DNA from 3 places in the Bradyrhizobium dasycarpum genome. Region 1 is predicted to be linked to each of the others. Evidence: predicted binding sites of a transcription regulator. Region 1 holds the regulator's gene; each other region holds the start of a gene.
The links. The regulator LexA, encoded in region 1, represses DNA repair genes until DNA is damaged. The targets are predictions, from matches to a motif close to TGTTCNNNNTGTGTTCNG.

Region 1 (7,827 bases):
AACGAACGTGCCTCGTCTGCGTTGGCGTGGGTTCAACAAGGAACCCACCATGCAAAACATCGCAGAGCATATGGAAGTCATCGGCGCCGACGGCGTCCATGTCGGCACGGTCGACAAGGTCGAAGGCAACCGCATCAAGCTGACCAAGAAGGACAGCGGCGAGGGCAGCCACAAGGGCCATCATCATTTCATCGACAAGGGCCTCATTGCCGACGTCGAGGGCAACAAGGTGCGGCTGTCGGCCAAGGCGTCGGTGGCCGTGACGATGGAAGAGGAAAAGTAGGGGCGCCTTCCCGCGTTCCTGATCTGTACCGCTATTCGCCCGGCCGCACGTTCCGGTAGCCTTGGCGCCAGTCGCGTCGCGTTAGGTGCAGGGAATGGCGGAGCAGGGCCGGCCAGTACGCGCCCAGGGGATTGCCGGGACGTGGCCGGTCGGCCGCGCCGCACCTGCCGGCGGCCTTGCTCCGGCGGGTTTCGGCATCTGGCCCACAATCGTCGAAACGCTCCGCGGATGGGCCCGCGCCGAGGCCGGTCCCGGGCGCCTGCTGCCGTGGGTGCCGGTCGCCTTTGGCGGCGGCATCGCGCTCTATTTCGCCGCCGATCAAGAGCCGGTGCTGTGGGTTGTCGCGGCGACGGCGGCCGCACTGCTGTTCGGCGCGATCCTGCTGCGGCGGAGCCGGCTGTTCGCGCCCGCGCTCATGATTGCGGCGGTCGCTTCCGGCTTTGCCGGGGCGACCTGGAAGACGGCGCGCGTCACACATACCGTGCTGGCCAAGCCGCTCTATTCCGTGTCGCTGTCGGGCTTCGTCGAGACGCGCGACATCCGCGAGCGCACCGACCGGTTCGTGCTGCGCGTCACCGCCATGGAGGCGCAGCGCACCGACGTCAGGCTCGAGCGCGTCCGCCTGTCGGTGCGCAAGGGCACCGCGCCCGAGGTCGGCAGCTTCGTTCAATTGAAAGCGCGCTTGATGCCGCCGCTCTCGCCGGTGCGCCCGGGTAGCTACGACTTCTCGCGGGACATGTTCTTTCAGGGCATCGGCGCCTCCGGCTTCGTGATGGGCGCGATCACGGCTTCAATCCCGCCCGATGCCGGTGGCCTGAGGCTGCGCTACGCCGCCTTCATGCAAGGCCTGCGCGATGCGATCGACGCCCGCATCCGCGCGACGCTCGAGGGCGACAACCGCGCGATCGCGACCGCCCTGCTCACCGGGCGGCGCGATGCGATTTCCGCGCCCGTCAACGACGCGATGTTCATCTCGGGACTCGGGCACGTTCTCTCGATCTCCGGCTATCACATGGCGGTGGTCGCGGGGGTCGTCTTCTTCGCGGTGCGCGCGCTGCTGGCGTTGATCCCGGGCCTCGCCGTCGGGTTCGCCATCAAGAAATGGTCGGCGGCTGCAGCATTGGTGGCCGCCGCGTTCTATCTGCTGCTCTCGGGTGCCGAGGTCGCAACCCAACGATCGTTCTTCATGACGGCGGTGGTGCTGATCGCGGTGATGGTCGACCGCCGCGCCATCACCTTCCGCACGCTGGCGGTGGCGGCGCTGATCGTGCTCGCGGTCGCGCCGGAGGCGCTGGTGCATCCGAGCTTCCAGATGTCGTTTGCGGCAACGCTCGGGCTGGTGGCGCTGGTGCAGATCGGCATGCCGAATCTGCTAGCCGCGCCCGATCATTCGGCGACCGCACGCGTCGCGCTGTGGGGCGGCCGCGAGATCGCGATGCTGTTCCTGGCCTCGCTGATCGCGGGGCTTGCGACCACGCCCTACGCCGCCTTCCATTTCCATCGCGTCACGCCCTATGGCGTGCTCGCCAATCTCGGGGCGATGCCGGTGGTCTCGGCGCTGGTGATGCCGGCGGGGCTGTTGGGCTTGCTCGCTGCGCCGTTCGGGTTCGATGGCGTGTTCTGGTGGTTGATGGGGCTGGGCATCGACTGGATGGTCGCGGTCTCGCGCTGGGTGGCGGCGCTGCCGGGCGCGGTCGGCCGCATCCCGGCGTTCGGCATCGCGCCGCTGATCGCCGCGAGCCTCGGCATCATCCTGATGGGCCTGTTGCGCACGCCCCTGCGCTGGTGCGGTGCCGTGGTGCTGCTGGCTTCCATCACCTGGGGCCTATCCGCGCGGCAGCCTGATGTCCTGATTGCCGGGGACGGCGCCAGCGTCGCGGTGCGGGGCGGGGACGGGCGTCTGCACCTGATCAGGGCGGGCAAGGACGGTTTCCTGCTGAAGGAGTGGCTGGCGGCCGACGCCGATCCGCGCGATGCCGGCAGCAGCGCGTTGGCTGAGGGAGTGTCGTGCGACGAGTCCGGCTGCGTGACACCGCTCGCCGATGGACGCCTGGTCGCGCTGGCCTCGCGGATCGACGCGCTGGCGGACGATTGCAGCCGTGCCGCGCTGGTGGTGACGTCGCGGCCAGCGCCGCCCGATTGCGCGGCGATGGTGGTCGATCGGCAGCGGCTCGCCAGTCAGGGCGCGCTGGCTCTGACGCAGAGCGGTGACGGCTTCTCGGTTCGGGCGGTGAGGGCGAGAGGCACAAGCCGCCCCTGGCTGCCCGCCGGCGCCGGCGAGGGGGATTTCGACGGCAGCCTTGCGCCGAAGACGGCCGTGCCCCGCAACCGGGACGCAACGCCATCGGAGACGGACTTGCTGGCGGAGGATTGAGGAGCGATGCGGGGGAGGTCGATCGGACGGGATTTCGCAGGACGCAAACCATACCATCTCGCCGGCCTCGGCCGGCGATGGCATTTCATTCCAGGCCCACGACCATCGGCCGGGGGCGACGACGTCAGCCAATCGGCAGGCGCGTGACCGGTGACCGACTGTCGGCGATGATCTGCGGCTTGTGCTCGCGTTCGCCGGCCGGCTGCGTCACCGGCAGTTGCAGCACGGTTGCGCGCTGGCCTTCGACCAGTTGAGTCACCAGCACGTATTTGCCGTCCAGGAAATTCGATCGCGTCGTGATGGCGATCGGGAATGTGCGGATCGATCTTGCCGAACTTGCCGACGCGGGAGTTGACGGTGCGCGTCCAGATCCAGCGGTTGTCGTAACGGACGTTGTCGGCGAAGGCGAGCTCCGTCCCCGGCAGCAGGCAGACCGCAACGGAGAGATCGGCTTCGGAGGCGAAGCCGCGCGTCGAGGTGCCGCGGAAGGTTGTCGTGACGATCGTCTCTCCGACCTCAGCGGGACGCGTCGCGACGGCATGCAGGCTGTAGTCACACATCGGGTGCTCCTCATGCGAAGATAGCGACCCGCACCTCTCTTGGAGGCACAGGCCTCGAAGTAGAAGCATGCAACGCTCTGCTCGGTTGTAGGCAGATCTGCGGCTGTGATTCGCGAGGGGCGATCACATTATCTTTCCCGAAGTCGGTAGGAACAAAGCCAAGTCCCGCGCATTCTGGCGGGCGTCTGGGACTGGCCCGGACCGCTGCGCCGGCCGCTCGATTGCGACGGCTGCACGATGATATTGCGGGCGCTGCGGACTTGCCCATTCACCGCCGTGTTGTTGCGGACATGATGATGCGCCGCGACGGCTGCACTCAAACGCTCTGGCGCTCGGCTGTCCTCTCCAACTCGAACGGCCGTGAAGCGATGTTGCTTCGCGCCGGCCCAGGGAGGATATCGCCGGAGAGGAGGGGCCGGATCATCTGCGCAGAACCGGAAAGACGATCCAGCCGGAGCGGACATTGGTCCGCTCCAATTGTTGATCGGCGATGCCGACCGAAGGGCGCACGCAGACGCCGCAATACGTCCGGATCGAGTCGTTCCGGAAGTCAGTACTTGCGGTAAAGCCCGATCAGCTTGCCCTGAATCTTCACGCGGTTCGGCGGCAGGATGCGCACCTCATAAGCGGCATTGGCCGGCTCGAGTGCGATCGAGGCGCCCCGGCGGCGGAAGCGCTTGAGCGTGGCCTCCTCGTCGTCGATCAGCGCCACCACGATGTCGCCGGTATCGGCGCTCTCGTTGCGCTGAATCAGCGCCATGTCGCCGTCGAGGATACCGGCTTCCACCATGGAATCGCCGCGCACCTCGAGTGCGTAGTGCTCGCCCGAGCCGAGCATGTCGGGCGGCACGCTGATGGTGTGGCTGCGGGTCTGCAACGCCTCGATTGGCGTACCGGCCGCGATACGGCCCATCACGGGCACCGCAACGGGCCGCTCGCCCTCGCCCATGGACGGGCTGGAGCTCGTGCGGACCTTGCCGAGATTGCCCTCGATGACGCTCGGCGTGAAGCCGCGCCGGGCGCCGGCGGCAGCCTGGAGCTCCGGCAGCTTGATCACTTCGATGGCGCGTGCGCGGTTGGGCAGGCGGCGGATGAAGCCGCGCTCCTCGAGCGCGGTGATGAGGCGGTGGATGCCCGACTTCGAGCGCAGGTCGAGCGCGTCCTTCATCTCGTCGAAGGAGGGCGGCACACCGCTTTCCTTCAAACGTTCGCTGATGAACCTCAGAAGCTCGTATTGTTTGCGCGTTAACATCTCGACCAAAGTCCCCCGGTTGATGTCGTTCGATTCCGAGACGATGAGTTCAGCGATGAGCCGCTACATGCTCGAAACAAATCATGAACGGACACTATATGTTCGATACATGTTCCGCAACTGCTTAATTTACCGTGAACGGCGGCGAGCTCGCGGAATGCGTGTGGCCGTGCACTCAGACGGGGAGCCGCAGCACCTCGCAGGGGCTGCCGGCCTCGGCCTTCGGCGCGAACGGTGCGCGCACGAGAAGTACCTGTGCCGCAGCAAGATTCGCAAGCAGAGAGGAATCCTGATGGCTGACGGGAACGGCGACTTGCGCACCGTCGTCGCGCAGTTCCAGGCGCGCGCGCAGGTAATCCTCGCGCTGGTCGTTGGCGCCGAGATCCTTGCCCAGCACGGCGCGCTCGCGGCGATGATGAATCACTGAACGGCCCGACAAGGCGCGAATCAACGGCACCATGAACAGGAACGCGCACACGTAGGACGACACGGGATTGCCGGGCAGGCCGATCACGCGCATTGCGCCGAGCCGTCCGTGCATCATCGGCTTGCCGGGCCGGATCGCGATCTTCCAGAACGCCATCGAGATGCCTTCGCCCCGCAGCGCCTGCTGGACCAGATCATGGTCGCCGACCGACGCGCCGCCGGTCGTGACCAGGATGTCAGCACCGTTCTCGCGGGCGCGGCGGATTCCGGCGGAGGTGGCCTCCAGCGTGTCGGCGGCGACACCGAGGTCGATGGTTTCGGCGCCCTCGCTGCGGGCGAGCGCATGCAGGGCGTAGCCGTTGGAATAGACGATCTGGCCGTGCCCGGGCGTGGTGCCCGGCCTCACCAGCTCGTCGCCGGTGGCGAGGATCGCAACCTTGGGACGGCGGCAGACGGCGAGGTGCGGGTGATTCATCGCCGCGGCAAGCGCGAGATCGCGCTCCGTCAGGCGGGTTCCCTTGCGCAGGAGCACGTCACCCTCGCGGAAATCGACCCCGGCCGGGCGGACGTGCCGTCCGGCGATCGCGGCTTCCTTGATGGTGACGCTGTTGCCGTCCGCGACAGTGTCCTCCTGGATCACGACCGCGTCCGCTCCATCGGGGATGACGCCGCCGGTGAAGATCCGCACGGCTTCGCCGGCGCCAACTGCTCTTGTGAAAGGACGGCCGGCTGCGATCTCGCCGATCACCGTCAGCCGGGAATCGACCGTTGCCGCATCGGCCGCGCGCACGGCGTAACCGTCCATCGCCGACATCGCCTGCGGCGGCTGCGTGCGCCGCGCCGCGACGTCATGCGCGAGCACGCGGTGATAGGCTTCGTCGAGCGAAACCATCTGTTCAGGCAGCGGCTCTGCACCTGCCAGCACCGCAGCAAAGGCGTCGGAAACCGGCATCAGGGCCACGGGCGAAACTCCTGCTCGCACATCGTTCAATGGGGCGGCGAGAGTTCTAGCTGACTGCAGACGCGAGGCAAAGCAGCACGCAGGATGATCTATCCTGCGTGCTCTCCTTGATCGAGCAAGTGCAAGTTCGCACACGTGATTCTAAAGGCGAAACGGCCGGCATGAGCCTGGCCAACACTGAGTCGGCCAGCGCCACCCGCTCATGTGGTCAAGGTGCCGTCGGATCGTCCCGGCTGACGTCCCATGCGACGTCGGGAGGTTTGGGGCCTTGGTCCCTGTCGGGGAGCGGATCGGCCTGCGATTTCAGGTCCGCAGCCTTGCTGATCAGCTTGGCGGAAAGCTCGGAATCCGAGGTGTTTCTTGCGAATTCAAGCAGCAGAGAGGCTTGCTTGGTAAGGTAGGTTTTGCCCAGCACGTCGATCAGTCCGATGTAAAGATCCCAACGGACTCATGAGTCCGAAGGGTGGTATTCCGTTCCGGGAACTCGGTATAAAAATGCACAAAGTGATCAAGTTCCACAGTTTCTGTAAATTTGGTTCCGAACGCGGCTTGCAGTTGGGCTGCTTCTAATGACGGGCCGGGGTCAAATGCCCAGCGCCTTCAATGCGTTCCCGACGTCGCGCGGCGTCGTCACGTGGACTGCCGTCAGGCCGCGCGCCCGCGCGCCCTCGATGTTTTCCTCGAGATCGTCGAAGAACACGATGCGCCCGGCTGGCACGCCGATCGCCGCGACGACATGGTCGAAAGCGTCCGCGTCCGGTTTGCGCAGGCCGATGCTGGATGACAGGTACAGCTCGCGGAAATGGCCGAGCAGACCGGCAAATTCCTTCGAGAAATAGTCGACATGCGGCCGATTGGTGTTGGAGAAGGCGTAGAGCGGCATCTGCTTTGCCGCACGCGGCAACAGCTCGGCGATCTCAGGCATCTCGCCGGCGAAGATCGCGTTCCAGCCCTCCAGGAACTGGGCGTCCGAGATGCCGATCCCCAGTGAAGCGCGTAACGAGGCGAAATAGTCGGCGTCGCTGATCTTGCCGACCTCGTGCAGCCGGTAGGCCTCGTCGCGCACATAGCGCGCGACGATGCTTTCGGGCTGGCAGCCGGCGTGCCCCGCCCAGCAGGCGATCGCCTTGGAGAAGTCGATGTCGAGCACCACTCGCCCGAGATCGAACAGAAGCGCATCCGCGCTGCCGGGAGAGAGCGATGTCATTGCGTCCTTTTCACCTCAGCGTCGGCAGGAATCCGCAAGTCAGTACCGATAAGGCTCGTGGTCGAACAGCGGGAACGCGCTGAACACGCTCGGCGCGTTGGTGGCGGTCGCCGGATGCAGGCAGGATTTGTCGATCTCGGCAAACGATGTGGCACCCAACAGGCCGAGGCAGCGCAGCACCTCGTCCTCCAACAGTTCCAGCATCCGCGTGATGCCGGCTTCGCCTGAGGCCGCCAACGCCCAGCATTGCAGCCGGCCGATGCCGACGAGATCTGCGCCTGCCGCGATCGCCTTGACGATGTCGGTGCCGCGACAGATGCCGCCGTCGACCATGATCTTGGCGCGGCCCTTCACGGCCTCGACGATCTCGGGTAGCACGTGCATGGCACCGCGGCCATGGTCGAGCTGGCGGCCGCCATGGTTGGAGACGTAGATCCATTCGACGCCGTGATCGACGGCGATCAGGGCGTCCTCGGCGGTGGCGATGCCCTTCAGGATCAGCGGAATCTTGTACCTGTCCTTGATCATCTTCACGGTCCGCCACTCCAGCCCCTTCTGGAAATCGCCGCCGGTGGCGCGCAGGCGGCTCTCGCGAACATAGCGCTTGGCGATGTCACGTTCGCGACGGCTGTAATGGGCGGTGTCCACGGTCAGGCAGAACGCGGCGTAGCCGTTCTTCTCGCTCCGGCTGACGACATCGGCGACGAAAGCATCGTCGCCGCGGACATAGAGCTGGTAGAGCCGGAGCGCATCGGGAGCCGCCT
Region 2 (7,827 bases), 3.4 Mb from region 1:
CCCATCGGCGCCGCACCGCAAGGCGTCATAGCAGCGACAGCGTTTTCGCCTCGCGAGGACGCGACGAGCAAGAACGCGGTCGGACGGCGGGTTACTTCTCGGCCCGCTGCTGCTGCTTCTTCGCCAGCATTTGCCGCAGCGCCGTGACTTTGGCCGCTGCCTGGTCCGGCGGCAAATCTGCCTTGACCAGGATTTCAGCCTCGGCCTGGCGGCCCTGCAATCCCAGCACGAGCGCGAGGTTGGCACGAATCCGCGAATCGCTCTGATTGCGCTGATGGGCGCGGCCGAGCACCTGTTCGGCGCGCGGCAGATTGTTCTGGAGCATGTAGGACAGACCGAGATTGGACAGGACCTGCGGCTCGTCGGGCACGATCTTCAGGGCGCTCGCGTAATATTGCTGCGCCTCCTCGTGGCGACCGAGCTGATCGAGCGCCGCGCCTTGCGCCGACAGGATGCGCCAGTCGGGATCCTCCGGCGAATGCGCGCGGCTGAGAACGTCGAAGGCCTGCTGGAAATTGCCGCTGTCGGCGAGCGCGCGGCCATAGCCGGCGAGCAGCGCCTTGTTGCTGGGATGGGCGAGCACGGCCTGCTCCAGCACCGCGACCGCCTGGGCGCGCTGGCCGGTCTCGCGCAGTGCCTTGCCGTATTCGATCGCCATTGCGGGATCGCCGGGCTTTGCGCGGTAACGCGCGCGCAGGGCGTCCATGTCCGGCCTGGGATCCGCCTTGGCGGTCGTTTCCGACCGGGTGCCGAGCGCGCCGGTGACATCCTCGATGCCGGCGGTCTGACAGCCGCCGAGGCCGAGCACCAGCAGCACGGGAAACAGCAATCTCGCCGGGGGAAGGCGAGGGACGAACGCTTGGACATACTCTGATCACTCGGCAACTGATCAGAGATGCTTACCGATTAACGCTAAAGTCCCGTTAAGGACGCGGGCCCCCGCCTCTCAGTCGACGAATTCAGCGCCGAATTCGCAGCCGATGCGCCAGCGCAGACGGCATTGCCGGGAATAGTCCGGCGCGAAGATGATGGTGAATTGCGGCGGCACTTCCAGAAATTCCGCAACCACTTTCACGCCACCATCCGAAATATCGGTGATCGTGCAGTCCCGCGGCAGCGAGCCCGCGCCAAAATGGATCTTGGCGAGGCGGCTGCACACCCGACGTTCGCTTCTGCGGCGATTTGCAAGCATTTGAATTGTTCACCCGTTAGACCACGGCCCATCCCGTAGCCCCAGGAGTAGCGGACATTCGTTGGAATGTGCTGAGGGCAGAAGCTCGCATTCGAGGCGTAGTGTCGGCTCGGTGTTTACGATCGGTTAGGGCTTGTCCGCCCCTGCGGGATGTTCCTGTATTGTTCTTGCGGAAAGAGCCGCGCTCTGCTACCCCTAATTGTGCGAGAGGGGCAGGCTGGTTTGAGCATGGTTCAGCGGGTTTCCACCGTCGCTTTTGAGGGGATCGAGGCCCGCGCGGTCGACGTGCAGGTCCAGGTCGCCCCTGGCCTGCCGGCCTTCGCCATCGTCGGCCTGCCGGACAAGGCAGTGTCGGAGGCGCGCGAGCGGGTGCGCTCGGCGTTGATCGCCTCGGGGCTCGCGCTGCCGGCGCGCCGGATCATCGTCAATCTGGCGCCGGCCGACCTGCCCAAGGAGGGCAGCCATTACGACCTGCCGATCGCGCTCGGGCTGATGGCGGCGATCGGGGCGATCCCGCCGGATGCGCTGACCGGCTTCACCGTTCTCGGCGAGCTTGGCCTTGACGGCTCGATCGCGCCGGTGGCCGGCGTCCTTCCCGCCGCGATCGGCGCCAATGCACGCGAGGAGGGGCTGATCTGCCCGGCGGCCTGCGGCTCCGAAGCGGCCTGGGCGAGCCCCGACATCCAGATCATCGCAGCAAGCTCGCTGATCCAGATCGCCAACCACTTCAAGGGCACGCAGGTGCTGTCGCGGCCCTCGCCGAAGGTGCACGAAGCCGCCGCCTCCACGCTCGACCTGCGCGACATCAAGGGCCAGGAGAGCGCCAAGCGGGCGCTGGAGATCGCGGCCGCCGGCGGCCATCATCTGCTCATGATCGGCGCGCCCGGCGCCGGCAAGTCGATGCTGGCCGCGCGCCTGCCCTCGATCCTGCCACCGCTGTCCCCGGGCGAGCTGCTCGAGGTCTCGATGATCGCCTCCGTTGCCGGCGAGATCGAAGGCGGCGCGCTGACGGCGCGGCGGCCGTTCCGCTCACCGCATCATTCCGCCAGCATGGCCGCGCTCACCGGCGGCGGCATCCGCGCCAAGCCCGGCGAGATCTCGCTGGCGCATCAGGGCGTGCTGTTCCTCGACGAGCTGCCTGAATTCGATCCGCGCGTGCTGGACTCGCTGCGGCAGCCGCTGGAGAACGGCGAGGTCGCGGTGTCGCGCGCCAATCATCGCGTCACCTACCCTGCCCGCTTCATGCTGGTCGCGGCGATGAATCCGTGTCGCTGCGGCAATGCGTTCGAGCCCGGCTATGCCTGCAAACGCGGCCGCATCGACCGCTGCACCGGCGATTACCAGGCGCGCATCTCGGGCCCGTTGATGGACCGCATCGATCTGCGCATCGAGGTGCCGGCCGTGACCGCGGCCGATCTGATCCTGCCGCCGCCGGCGGAGGGATCGGTCGAGGTCGCCGCGCGCGTGGCGGCGGCGCGCGACATCCAGCTCGCACGCTATGCCGATGCCGGCCTGCCCCATGTTCGGACCAATGCCGAGGCGCCCGCATCGGTGCTGGAGGAGATCGCCAAGCCGGACGCGCAAGGCGCCAAATTGCTGCGCGAGGCCGCCGAAACCATGCGGCTGTCGGCGCGCGGCTATCACCGCGTGCTGCGGGTGGCGCGCACGCTGGCCGACCTCGATCATGCCGACAAGATCGGCCGGCTGCACCTCGCCGAAGCGCTGTCCTATCGCGCACTCGCGGAGGATGTGCGGCAGATGGCTTGATGATACCGCGTGTCAACCCGGCGGTAACGAGTTTCCTTTACGCTCTGCAAACCATAGGGCCCGCTGATTTCGGCTGCGAGTTCCCCGAGGGCCCGGCGAGTAGAGTGTCATGTTGCGTTTCAAGATCCTGGCCTCGGTTGTTCCCTTGCTGGCGGCGGCGGTGTTTGCCCGGGCCGAGATCGGATCGGTCTCGCATCCCTGCATCGCCGTGGGCGAGACCTCAGTCGAGCTCACCTCGCTGTTCTGGACCGCCGGCGTGCATGTCGCCTTCACCGAAGATCCCGCGCGCGCCACAGTCCGGGTTCAGGTCACCGACGACTCTGATGCCGCGGACTTCGCACTGGTCGACGACGGCCTCGGGTCCGAGCCGGAGACCTGTCAGGCCAATCCCGCGACGCGCCTCGTCTCGATCGCCGCTCAGCCCGTCGATGGCGGCGAGGTGATCTATCTTTCCAGCGAAGGGCCGGCGAACTACCGCATCTATGTGCGCTCGAAGTCGGTGTCGCTGCGCGAGGCGGCGGCGCTGATCGTCGGCGCCCGCGGCAGCCATCGCCATCTCCAGGCCGCCTCGCTCTGAAGCATTAACACTTCGTCAACCCTGTTCGGAGGCAGAGCCGAAGCCTCAAACTGTTCGCAAGGTGGACGCGACATCGTCGCACGCGGCGGCGGGTTTCAGACAAGGGTCGGTGGCGATGGGTCGGACGTTCCGGATCAAGGTGCGCATGCGCCGTTTCAGGCGGCAGCATCCCCGCATCGCGTTCGCGATCCGCTCCTTCATGATTTTCTCGGCGACCTTCGGCGGCGCCTATGGGTTCGTGTCCGGCAGCCGGTCCGACACCTCCGGCTACGATCCGCACACCTTTGCGATCGGCGCGAGCTTCCTGTTCGCGCTCGCCTGCCTCGGGCTTGCGACGCTGAGCATGCGCCTGCGTTTCGTAGGCAAGCGGCTGCGTACGCTCGCCGCCCACAACGAGGCCCTGATCGACCGCAATTGGGAGCTGAAGGAAGCGGAAGAACGCGCGCGCAGCCTGTTCGAGCAGCAGGGCGACCTCATCGTGCTGCGCGACACCGATGGCCGCATCACTTTCGCCAACGAGGCCTATTGCGCGCTCGCAGGACAGAAGCGCGCCACGCTGGTCGGCACGCGTTTCGATTTCGACGTGCTGGAGCAGGGCGACAGCGCGCGCGAGAGCAACGGCACGCGAATCCACGACCAGAAGATCGCAACCCCGATCGGAGCGCGCTGGATCGCCTGGCGCGAGGGCTATGTCCGTCTCGATGCCGGCCAGCCCGCCGAGTTGCAGAGCGTGGGGCGCGACGTCACCGATCGCACCGAGACCGAACGCGCCTTGTCCGAGGCGCGCGACCAGGCCGACGCCGCAAACCGCGCCAAGTCGCGCTTCCTGGCGATGGCCTCGCACGAGATCCGCACGCCGCTCAACGGCATCATCGGCATGGGCGGCCTGCTGCTCGACACCCATCTGACGCCGGAACAGGCGACCTATGCCAAGGCGGTCAAGACCTCGGGCGAAGCCTTGATGGCGCTGATCGAGGAATTGCTCGACTATTCCAAGATCGAGGCCGGCAAGCTCGATCTCGAGCAGCGTCCCTTCGCGCTCTCGACCCTGATCGAGGAGATCACCGAGCTGCTGGCCCCGCGCGCGCAGGCGAAGTCACCGAGATCGCCGCCTATGTCGACGAGCGCCTGCCGCTGGAGGTGGTCGGCGATGCCGCGCGGCTGCGCCAGGTGCTGCTCAACCTCGCCGGCAACGCCATCAAGTTCACCGCTCACGGCGGCGTCGCGCTGATCGTCGAGCCCGGCATCTGGCCGAACGAGATCAGCTTCCTGGTCCGCGACACCGGCATCGGCATCGCGCCGGAGGCTCGGCAGCGGATCTTCCGCGAATTCGAGCAGGCCGACGAGCGCGTCGCCCGCACCTATGGCGGCACCGGGCTCGGCCTCGCCATCAGCGAGCGCATCGTCAAGCGCATGGGCGGCCGCATCGCGCTCGAAAGCGAGCCGGGCAAAGGCTCGACCTTCGAGATCGCAGTGCCGCTTCCGGCCCCGCAAGCCAGCGCGGGACAGACGGCCTTTCCGAGCCCCGACCTTGCCGGCAAATCGATCCTCCTCGTCGCCGACGGCATCGAAGCCGCACTGATCGCGCGGCGGCTGGAGCGCTGGGGCGGCCAGACCTGTCTGGTTGCGGACGCGGCGGTTGCCGAAGCACTTCTGCCGGAACGCTCATGGCACGCGGTGCTGATCGATCGCGCGATCGGTCCTGCCATGACCGACCATCTGGGTGAAATGGCCCGCGCACATGCGCTGCAGCGCCTCGTGCTGCTGACGTCGAGCTCGCGCCATGACGAGCTCTCGCCGGCGTTCACCGGGTTTCTGGTGAAGCCGCTGAGGGCGGCCTCGCTCGCCGCGCGCCTTGCGCTGACGCCGGAGATTGCATCGCCCGAGCTCGCGCCGGAACCGGCGGCTGAAGCTGAAGCTGCCCGCGCGACGCAAGCGAAGGGCCTTTCGATCCTCGTCGCCGAGGACAACGAGATCAACGCGCTGCTGATGCGCTCGCTGCTGACGAAACTCGGCCATCGCGTGGTCATCGCCGTCCACGGCGCGGCCGCGCTGGAATCGTGGCTCGCCGCTTCGTCGGCCCGCACGCCCTATGATCTCGTGCTGATGGATATCCAGATGCCGCAGCTCGACGGCATCGAGGCGACGAAGCGCATTCGTGCGCATGAGGCCGCCGCGGGCAGCCATCGCACCCCGATCCTCGCGCTCACCGCCAATACGCTGGTGGAGGATCGCTACGCCTGCTTCGAGGCGGGCATGACCGGATTTCTGATCAAGCCGCTCGATCGCGACAAGCTCGACGAAGCGCTGGCAGGCCTCGCGGCATCACAACGACTGCCGGTCTGATCGGGAACTCGCGGGAACCCCGCGGCGGGCGGCAATCGACAATTGAAATCGACCGCGTTGCGCGTCACGATCCTCGGGGGCATTTTTGCAACAGAGGATTTTGCGCATGAACGTGCTTTGCCGCCTCGCATTGATTGTTGTTCTCACCGGTTTCTCCCGACACGCCGCGGCCGATACGCCTGAGCTCATCGCCTCGCTCAAGCAAGGCGGTTTCGTCCTGATATTTCGGCACACCGCCACCGACGACAGCCAAAAGGATATCTACCCGTTCAAGTTCGACGATATGAGCGCCCAGCGTCAGCTCAGCGACAAGGGCAGGGACATGGCGCGCCAGATCGGGATGGCGGTCAAGGAACTCGCGATCCCCGTCGGCGATGTCTACACCAGCCGGCTGAACCGCGCGGTCGAGGCCGGCAAGCTGATCTCCGGCCGCGAGGTCAAGCCGGTCGATGCGTTGACGGACAGCAGCAACGCCAGCGCGTCGGGAATGGCAAACCCGACCGGCGCCAATGCAAAGGCCGGCCAGGCCGTGCGTCAGCTCGTCGATGCGCCGCCGAAGGCGGGCACCAACACGTTTCTGGTCACTCACAAGACCAACATCGCCGATGCCTTTGGCAAGGACGCCGGCAACGTCGAGGAAGGCGAGGCCTTCGTCTACAAGACCAACGGCTCCGATCCCGCCACCTTCGCGGGACGCATCAAGATCGCGGATTGGACTGCGAAGAGCGGTAAGTGACGGACTGACACCCAATCCGCCGCCGGCGCGACGGCGGCGGGGCGGGGCGGGACTTGCCGCTCCGTCACGATCCTGTGCTACCAACGTGCCGTAAGGTGCGACTGGAGGCCAGCGACACGTGAGAACATCGGAAGACCGCTCATTCCTCGTCTGGCTCGGCGTCATCACCCTCGCGTTCGGATGGCTGCTTTGGCCGTTCTCCGGCGCCTTGCTGTGGGCCACGCTGCTGGCGATCATCTTCGCGCCGGTCTATCGCCGCTTCCTGGATGGGCTTCCGGAATGGCGCAACCTTGCCGCGCTTTCCACCGTCATCGTGGTGGTCGTCCTGGTCCTGATCCCGGTCGGGGTCGTGATCGCTTCGCTCGTCGACCAGGGCGGCGAGCTATATCAGCGCGTTCAGGCCGGCGAGATCGATTTGGCTCATCCCCTGCAGCAACTGAAAGCCGCGCTGCCGGGCTGGGCCGCGTCCATCTCGGATCGACTGGCCGGCATTGATCTCTCGGCGGTGAAAGAACGCCTGTCCGGCCTGGTGGTCCCGGCCGGACAGCAATTGGCCGGGCATGCGATCAACATCGGCCAGCTGACGCTGGAGTTCGTCGCGAGCCTGCTGGTGATGCTGTATCTGCTGTTCTTTTTCCTGCGCGACGGCGATGAGCTGAGCCAGCGCATCCGCGGCGCGCTGCCGCTGCGGGCGGGCCAAACCGCCGAGATCCTGGATGCGTTCATCCTGGCGGTTCGCGGGACGATCAAGGGGATCATATTGGTTGCGCTGATCCAGGGCGCGCTCGGCGGGCTGATCTTCTGGCTGCTCGGCCTGACCGCGCCGCTGCTGGCCGGCGCCATCATGGCGCTGCTGTCGCTTCTGCCCGTGCTCGGTTCCGCGCTGGTCTGGGTTCCGGCCAGCCTCTATTTGCTGCTGACGGGCGCCGTGACCAAGGGAATCATCCTGCTCGCTTTCGGGACCTTCGTCATCGGCCTCGCCGACAACTTCCTGCGCCCGGTCCTGGTCGGCCAGTCGATCCGGATGCCGAGCTATGTCGTTCTGCTGGCGACGCTGGGCGGCCTTGCGACCTTCGGAGCCAACGGTTTCGTCATCGGCCCGCTCGTCGCCGCCATGTTCCTGACGGCCTGGAACATCTATGTCGGCTCGAAGGAACGACTGAAGGGCCGGGAATGACGGTCACGCGGCGTAAGCAACGAACCGCGGCG
Region 3 (7,827 bases), 1.5 Mb from region 1:
CCAGACCCAGCAGCGCGAATTGCAGCAGACCAACGACCAGCTCGAGCAGAAGGCGCAGCAGCTTGCCGAGCGCAACGTCGAGGTCGAACGCAAGAACCAGGAGATCGAGCAGGCCCGCCGCGCCCTGGAGGAAAAGGCGACCGAGCTCGCGCTGACCTCGAAGTACAAGTCCGAGTTCCTCGCCAATATGAGCCACGAGCTGCGTACGCCGCTGAACTCGATCCTGATCCTGGGACAGCAGCTCACCGACAATCCGGACGGCAACCTCTCGGCCAAGCAGGTCGAATTCGCCCGCACCATCCACGGCGCCGGCACCGACCTGCTCAATCTCATCAGCGACATTCTGGATCTGTCCAAGATCGAATCCGGCACGGTGACGGTCGACGCCGAGGAAATCCTGACCGCGAACCTGCTCGAGACCGTCGGGCGGCCGTTCCGGCACGAGGCGGACAACCGCAATCTGTCGTTCAAGATCGACGTCGACCCGAACCTTCCTCGCAGCATCGTCACGGACTCCAAGCGGCTGCAGCAGGTGCTGAAGAACCTGCTCTCCAACGCCTTCAAGTTTACCGCCGAGGGCGAGGTGCGCCTGAAGGTCACCGGTGCCATCGGCGGCTGGGGAACGGATCACCCGGTGCTGAACTCGGCACCGGCCGTGATCGCGTTCGAAGTGTCCGATACCGGCATCGGCATTCCCCTGGAGAAGCAGAAGCTGATCTTCGAGGCGTTCCAGCAGGCCGACGCCGGCACCAGCCGCAAATACGGCGGCACCGGCCTCGGACTTGCGATCAGCCGCGAACTCGCGAGCCTGCTCGGCGGCGAGATCCATCTGCGCAGCTCGCCGGGCAAGGGCTCCTCGTTTACGCTTTATCTGCCGCTCAAATATTCCGGCCCGACGCTGGCGCCGCGCGCGGCGCCTGCGCCACAGCAACACAGCCAGCCGCCGGCGCTACAGACGGCCGCGCCCGACCAGCCGCGCGTCATCGAGCAGCTTCCCGACGACCGGCTCAACATCGAGCCCGGCGACACCATCCTCCTGATCGTCGAGGACGATCCGCACTACGCCCGCGTACTGGTCGACCTGGCCCGCGACAAGGGCTTCAAGGTGCTCGTCGCCGCCCGCGGCGCGGAGGCGCTCGAGCTCGCCAAGCAATACCAGCCGCGAGCCGTCTCGCTCGACGTATTCCTGCCCGACATGCTCGGCTGGACCGTGCTGAGCCAGCTCAAGCACAATCCGCTGACCCGCCACATCCCCGTGCAGATCATTACGCTGGACGAGGACCGCCAGCACGCGCTGGCACGCGGCGCGTTCTCCTTCGTCAACAAGCCGACGACGACCGAAGGCGTTTCCGCGGCGCTGGCTCAGATCAAGGAATATGCCCGTCCCAGGCGCAAGCGTCTCTTGATCGTCGAGGACAACGAGGCCGAGCAGCTCTCGATCCGCGAGCTGCTGCATCACGACGACATCGAGATCGTCACGACGGACACCGGCGCCGGTGCGCTCTCGACGCTGCGCGAGACGCCTTGCGACTGCGTGGTGCTCGACCTCCGCCTGCCCGACATGAGCGGCTTCGAGGTGCTCGACGAGATCCGCAACGACGAGACACTGTCGAACGTTCCGGTCGTCGTCTTCACCGGCCGCGAGCTTTCGGCCGAGGAGGACGCGGAACTCCACACCATGGCGCGCAGCATCGTGGTCAAGGGCGTGGAATCGCCGGAACGGCTGCTCGACGAGACCGCACTGTTCCTGCACCGCGTCATCACCGAACTTCCGATCGAGAAGCAGCGCATGCTGGAAAAGCTGAACAGTTCCGATGAGGACCTGATCGGCAAGACCGCCCTGCTCGTCGACGACGACGCCCGCAACATCTTCGCGCTGTCGAGCGTGCTGGAACGGCGCGGCATGAAGGTGCTGACGGCCACGACCGGCAGCGAGGCGGTGACGCTGGTCGAATCCAATCCGGAAATCGCCATCGTGCTGATGGACATCATGATGCCGCAGATGGATGGCTATCAGACCATCGGCGTCATTCGCGAAAATCCGGCTTTCGCCCGCCTTCCGATCATCGCGCTGACCGCCAAGGCGATGAAGGGTGACCGCGAGAAGTGCCTGGAGGCCGGCGCGTCCGACTATCTCGCCAAACCCGTCAACACCGATCAATTGCTGCTTGCGATCCGCATGTGGCTGCACCGCTGAGTTGGATCCACGTATGGACCACGAAAAGGTCAACATCCTCCTCGTCGACGACCAGCCCGCCAAGCTGCTCGCCTATGAGGTGATCTTGAAGGATCTCGGCGAGAACCTCGTGATTGCCTCCTCGGGCCGCGAGGCGCTGGAGGTCCTGCTCAAGACCGAGATCGCGGTGATCCTTGTCGACGTCTGCATGCCCGAGCTCGACGGCTTCGAGCTCGCCGCGATGATCCGCGAGCATCCACGCTTTCAGAAGACCGCGATGATCTTCATCTCGGCCATCCAGGTCAGCGACATCGACCGGCTGCGCGGCTACGAGATGGGCGCGGTCGACTATGTGCCGGTTCCGGTCGTGCCGGAAGTGCTGCGCGCCAAGATCAAGGTGTTTGCCGAGCTCTACCGCAAGACCCGCGAGCTCGAGCGGCTGAACCGGGAGCTCGAAGATCGCGTCCGCGCCCGCACGGCGGAACTGGAGAACTCCACGGCGAAGCTGCGCGAGAGCGAACAACGGCGCAGCATGGCGATCGCGGCCGGCAAGATGGGATCCTGGGATTGGGACTGGATCAGCGGCGACTGGATGTGGGACGAAGGGCAGTATCGCATCTTCGGCGTCAGTCCCGAGAGCTTCGAGGTCAACCCGGCCAACGTTCAAGCGCTGCTGCATCCGGACGACGTCGATCAGCTGCGCAAGGCGATCGCCGAGTTCAACAGGGGCACGCGGGCCTACGAGACCGAGTTCCGCATCATGCGTCCGGACGGAGAGGTGCGCTGGTGCGTCGGCACGGCGGCGGCGACGGTGGACGATAGCGGTCGCGTCGTCCGCGTCAGCGGCGTCACCGTTGACATCACCGAACGCAAGCGTGCCGAGGAACGGCAGAACCTGCTGGCGCGGGAGGTCGATCATCGCGCCAAGAACGCGCTGGCCCTGGCGCAGTCGATCGTGCGTCTTACCCGGGCCGACGAGGTCAAGGCCTATGTCAACGCCGTCGAGGGACGCATCAATGCGCTGGCACGCGTGCACACCATCCTGTCACTGTCGAGCTGGCAGGGCGCCGAGCTCTCCAGGCTGATCGACGAGGAGCTGGCGCCCTACTCGCTCGGCGGCCAGATCATATTGGCAGGTCCGGAGGTCCAGTTGCTGCCGACCACGGCCCAGACGCTGGCGCTCGCCCTGCACGAGCTCTTCACCAACTCCGCCAAGTACGGCGCCCTCTCGACCAGGTCGGGACGGCTCACGATCGGCTGGCAGGTCGAGGATCAATTGTTGACGCTGAGCTGGGAGGAATCGGGCGGTCCGCTCGTCACGACTCCGAAATCGCGCGGCTTCGGCACGCGGAGCCTGTTGGCGAGCGTCGAGTCCCAGCTCGGCGGACAAGCGCGGTTCGATTGGCGCGCCGAGGGCCTGTTGTGCCGCCTGGAGGTGCCGTTGACCCGCAAGACGGCGGCGGCCGCATCCGGGAAGTTAGAGGACGCCGGCTCTGCCGAATTGCAGCGCGCATCCGGTTAGCGAAATTGGTGACCGGTTCGCCTCGAGAGGATACGCCAAGGCGAGAAGCGAGTACGTCCGCTCCGTTTCAGACGGAGCGGAAAGAGCATCAGCCGGACGCGGCGCTGGTCATCCGTCGTGCCAGCCGCGGGTCGCGCGCAACCCGGCCCTCGAGCCAGGCTTCCGTGTGGGCGAGATCGCGCAATGCCCTGGCATAGCGGCGCGCCGCGCTTCGCTCCGCCCCGCGCGGCAGCTTGCGCGCCTTGCGAAGAATGTCCGCGGCCGCGTTGCGATAGGCCAGCGAGCGATAGAGAAAGACCACCTTACCCATATCGATGTTCCCGTTTTGCTGGGCCTCATCCTCGCAAGCCCAGCATGAACGTCGGATGAAGCGGTCGATGACATTTCCTTCATTCCTCTGGAACAAGCGAATTGCCGCTCGCGTTGGCATGCCAAATCGGGATGCAGTTCCCATGCGCACAAAAAAGTCGCCAGACCTGATTTCTGCCGCCGGCCTCATCAAGCTGATGACGCATGCATTGATGGGCGCCGCCCTCGGCCTCGTCTTCAGTCTCGCGCTGATCCTGTGCAATCCCGCGGTCGCCAGCCTGCTCGCCAATGGCGGAAGCCAGACCGTGATCGTCTTCGCACTCACATTGGTGACGACCTTCGCGATCGGCGCGACACTCACTGGCGTCGTGTTCATCCTCGTCGAGGACAAGCAATCCTAAAACGCGCGTGAGACGCAGCGCCTCAACGATGTCAGCGCCGGAGGGCCGCGCGCTCGGGCTTGCCGGCTGTGTTCACGAGACGCAGACGCACCCGGTCGTGGACGTCGGGCAGGACATCGCCGCCGCCGGCCGCCTTCCACTCGCCGATCAGCAAGTTGATCTTTCGGCGCAGATCCAGCTGCGCCAGCGCCTGCTCGGCGCAATCGCGATCCCCGTTGATGCGATCCCGCACGGACGCCTCGACGTCGGCCATCTCCAGCCTCAAGGCGCTGATTTTACGTCGAATTTCATTAATTCTGTTGTCCATGGCTTGTTAGAACAAAATAAGAACATATAGTCAAGCCACGATTTGAAGACGGAGACGCCGGATGCAGGTTCAAGCTAAATACGACGCCAGGATCTTTCTCGCCGAGCAGATGACCCGGGCGCAGGGGCTGAGGCTGAAACGGCTGAGCGAAGAGGCCTATCAGCCCGCGCAATATGCGCGCGATCTGTCCTTCACCGAGGCCGCGCGGCGCATCCAGGTGCTGGAAGCGGAGATCGAGCTGGCGAACTCCTTCTAGCCTGGCTAGGCGTGCAGCCGGCCTTGGCCTGCTGTTTCGGAACCATGGTGGGTCCGGATGGTTTTCCTGAGCCAACGGAGAATCATGCATGGCACGCAAGGCAAAGAAACGCCGCTACTCGCGCAGCTCCGGCAGCGAGGTCGAAAGCGAGATGCGGCGCTACAAGAAGGGCACCGCCAAGAGCGGCCGCAAAGGCCGCGGCGGACGCGTGAAGAGCCGCAAGCAGGCGATCGCGATCGGGCTGTCGAAGGCGCGCAAGAAGGGCAAGAAGGTCCCGAAGAAGGCTGCCGAGAAGACGTCGTCCAAGAAGCGGACGACCAGGAAGACAGCCAAGAAATCGTCCAAGAAATCGTCGAAGAAATCGTCGAAGCGCAAATCCAGCAAGCGTTGACGCGCCGTCTCAGATCATGCTGCCCGGCATGAAGCAGCGGATCGAGACCCCGAACGCGGTCTTCACCGGCCACACCATGGTGCGGCCGGCGCGGTTCGGCTCGGTGATAATGGCTTCGTCCGGCACGTCGATCCACTCGCCGTCGAGACGCACGCGATAATGTCCGTTGTGCGATTCCCAGTCGGGATCAGCGACGGCAAAACCGTCGGCGTCCGAGCAGCATGGACCGAGGTGGCTGCGCAGGCTGTCGAACCACGGCTTGAGCGGCGAGTTCGCGTAGCGGCCGTCGTCGCGACCGAGCGCGGTTCCGTCCCAGAGCACGAACGGCGCCGCAAGCAGCGCACCTCTCAGCGAGAGCTTCAATCGATCCATGTCGGCACCGATCAAATCCGAACCACCGGCCAGTTCCACAAAGCGGCGACCGGTTCGAAGTTCCACGCTTGCAACCCGTTCGCGGCGTCATTGCCGCGGCGGACCTTGACCAAGTTCGAAGTGTGATGGGCGAACACGGCTTTTTCATATGAACCGGGTCACCATCCCTGCCGTTAACGAGAATGTTATCGATTGGCGTCCGCAAATCCTGACGGCGAATGAGAAGGCGACCCGAGGGCCGCCTTCTCGATGTCTGCCGATAGCTGTGCGCCTCAGGCGAGCGGCACCGCGACGAACCTCGTCGCCTCAGCGCTTCTGACCTGCAACAGCACGCTGCGCTTGCCGGACGATTTGGCCTCGGCCAGCTCCGAGCGGACATCGCCGACATTGGCCACGGCCTTGCCGCCGACATTGAGGATGACGTCGCCGGTCTGGATGCCGCGCTGCGCCGCCGGCCCTTCCGGATCGACCTCGGTGACGACAACGCCCTTCTGGCCGGCACCCTGAACCTCGCCGGCCGGAGCCAGGCCGAGCCCGAGGCGCGGCGTCCCGGCGCTCGGCTGCTCTCTGCCCTGGTCGGCCCCGCCTTTTGCCTTGGCCTGCCGCTCGTTCGGCAACTCGCCGAGGGCGAGCGTCAACGTCTTGGTCGTGCCGTTGTGGAAGACGTCGAGCTTCACCGAGCTGCCCGGGGCCAGGGTGGCGATGGTGCGGGCGAGATCGCGGGAGTCCTTGATCGCGGTGCCGTTCACGGCGGTGATGACGTCGCCCGCCGCGATGCCGGCCTTCGCCGCCGGGCTGCCGTCCTGCGGACTGTCGACGATGGCGCCGCGCGCCTGCTTCAGGCCGAGGCTGTCGGCGATATCGGCCGTCACCGGCTGCACCTGCACGCCGAGCCAGCCGCGGGTCACCGCGCCCTTGTCCTTCAGCTGCGCGACGACGAGCTTTGCGGTCGAGGCCGGAATGTCGAAGCCGATTCCGACCGAGCCGCCGGAGGGCGAGAAGATCGCGGTATTCACGCCGATCACGTTGCCGTTCATGTCGAAGGCCGGGCCCCCGGAATTGCCCTTGTTGATGGGCGCGTCGATCTGGATGAAGTCGTCATAGGGACCGTTGCCGATGTCGCGGCCGCTGGCCGAGACGATGCCGGCGGTCACGGTGCCGCCGAGACCGAAGGGATTGCCGACCGCGACCACCCAGTCGCCGATGCGCGGCTTCTGGTCGGAGAATGAGACGAACGGAAAGTCCCTGTTGCCGTCGACCTTGATCAGCGCGAGATCCGTCTTCGGGTCGGTGCCGACGACCTTCGCGGTATAGCTGGTGCCGTCATCCATCGTCACCTGCACCGAGGTGGCGTGGTCGACGACGTGATTGTTGGTCACGGCATAGCCGTCGGCGGAGATGAAGAAGCCGGAGCCTTCGCCGGTGATCATCTGATGGCGCTGGCGCGGCATGCCGTTCGGCTCGCCCGGGAAGCTGAAGCCGAACTGCCGCGAGAACTGATCGAACGGCGTCTCCCCGTCGGAATCCATCCGGTTCTGTTGCAGCATGGCGCTCTTGTCGTTGTCCTGGTCGATCCTGACCCGCACCGAGATGACGGCCGGCTTGACCTTGCTGACGAGGTCACCGAAGCCCGGCGGCGTCGCCGCGGTCTCGGCGGCCTGGGCCGGCGCGATGACGGAGATCGGGCCGAACTTGGAAGCGCCGGGAGAAGCCGCCAGCACGGCCACGCCGAGCGCGGCCACGGTGCCGAGCAGCGCGAGCCGGCGCGGTCTCAAGATCTTGCGGGATGTCGGGGTGTCGGAATTGGCGCGATCGTTCATGTCGGAATGTCCATGTTGGATAGGTGTCGCCTTGCGCCCAACATGGACATCGTCACCTTACGGCGTCCCGTCCATCCGATTAAATCTTGGCAAAGAACGAGCGATGGCCGCGGCAAGGTCGTCCCTCGCATTTGATGCAGCTCAACGCGGGTCCTTCCGGCAGTGAAAAACTGCCCCCGGATTTTCATCGGAGGCGCCCCATGTACAAAGACATTCTCGTCCACATCCCAACCGAACGTCCCATGCGTCCGGCAATCGATGGCTCGATTTCAC

Region 2: the regulator LexA is predicted to act here: its motif matches at 1,344-1,361, upstream of ACETMP_RS23835 (YifB family Mg chelatase-like AAA ATPase).
Region 3: the regulator LexA is predicted to act here: its motif matches at 4,723-4,740, upstream of ACETMP_RS14740 (DUF3072 domain-containing protein).

The regions. Positions count from the first base shown of each region.
Region 1 covers NZ_CP169574.1:1,537,294-1,545,120, reverse strand. Annotated here, with positions in the region: gene ACETMP_RS07835 (DUF2171 domain-containing protein) at 50-283, shown strand; gene ACETMP_RS07830 (ComEC/Rec2 family competence protein) at 378-2,657, shown strand; partial or broken gene ACETMP_RS07825 (hypothetical protein) at 2,782-3,217, opposite strand; gene lexA (transcriptional repressor LexA) at 3,768-4,469, opposite strand; gene glp (gephyrin-like molybdotransferase Glp) at 4,645-5,856, opposite strand; gene ACETMP_RS07810 (hypothetical protein) at 6,065-6,271, opposite strand; gene ACETMP_RS07805 (HAD family hydrolase) at 6,440-7,063, opposite strand; gene ACETMP_RS07800 (alpha-hydroxy acid oxidase) at 7,103-7,827, opposite strand, start outside.
Region 2 covers NZ_CP169574.1:4,973,022-4,980,848, reverse strand. Annotated here, with positions in the region: gene ACETMP_RS23850 (CpaE family protein) at 1-31, shown strand, start outside; partial or broken gene ACETMP_RS23845 (tetratricopeptide repeat protein) at 92-867, opposite strand; gene ACETMP_RS23840 (PilZ domain-containing protein) at 947-1,192, opposite strand; gene ACETMP_RS23835 (YifB family Mg chelatase-like AAA ATPase) at 1,421-2,959, shown strand; gene ACETMP_RS23830 (hypothetical protein) at 3,069-3,536, shown strand; partial or broken gene ACETMP_RS23825 (ATP-binding protein) at 3,652-5,882, shown strand; gene ACETMP_RS23820 (histidine phosphatase family protein) at 5,989-6,618, shown strand; gene ACETMP_RS23815 (AI-2E family transporter) at 6,737-7,795, shown strand; gene ACETMP_RS23810 (hypothetical protein) at 7,799-7,827, opposite strand, start outside.
Region 3 covers NZ_CP169574.1:3,031,567-3,039,393, forward strand. Annotated here, with positions in the region: gene ACETMP_RS14715 (HAMP domain-containing protein) at 1-2,197, shown strand, start outside; gene ACETMP_RS14720 (HWE histidine kinase domain-containing protein) at 2,211-3,698, shown strand; gene ACETMP_RS14725 (hypothetical protein) at 3,787-4,008, opposite strand; gene ACETMP_RS14730 (hypothetical protein) at 4,151-4,408, shown strand; gene ACETMP_RS14735 (hypothetical protein) at 4,440-4,661, opposite strand; gene ACETMP_RS14740 (DUF3072 domain-containing protein) at 4,777-4,971, shown strand; gene ACETMP_RS14745 (DUF6496 domain-containing protein) at 5,060-5,362, shown strand; gene ACETMP_RS14750 (hypothetical protein) at 5,372-5,734, opposite strand; gene ACETMP_RS14755 (Do family serine endopeptidase) at 6,007-7,554, opposite strand; gene ACETMP_RS14760 (universal stress protein) at 7,755-7,827, shown strand, end outside.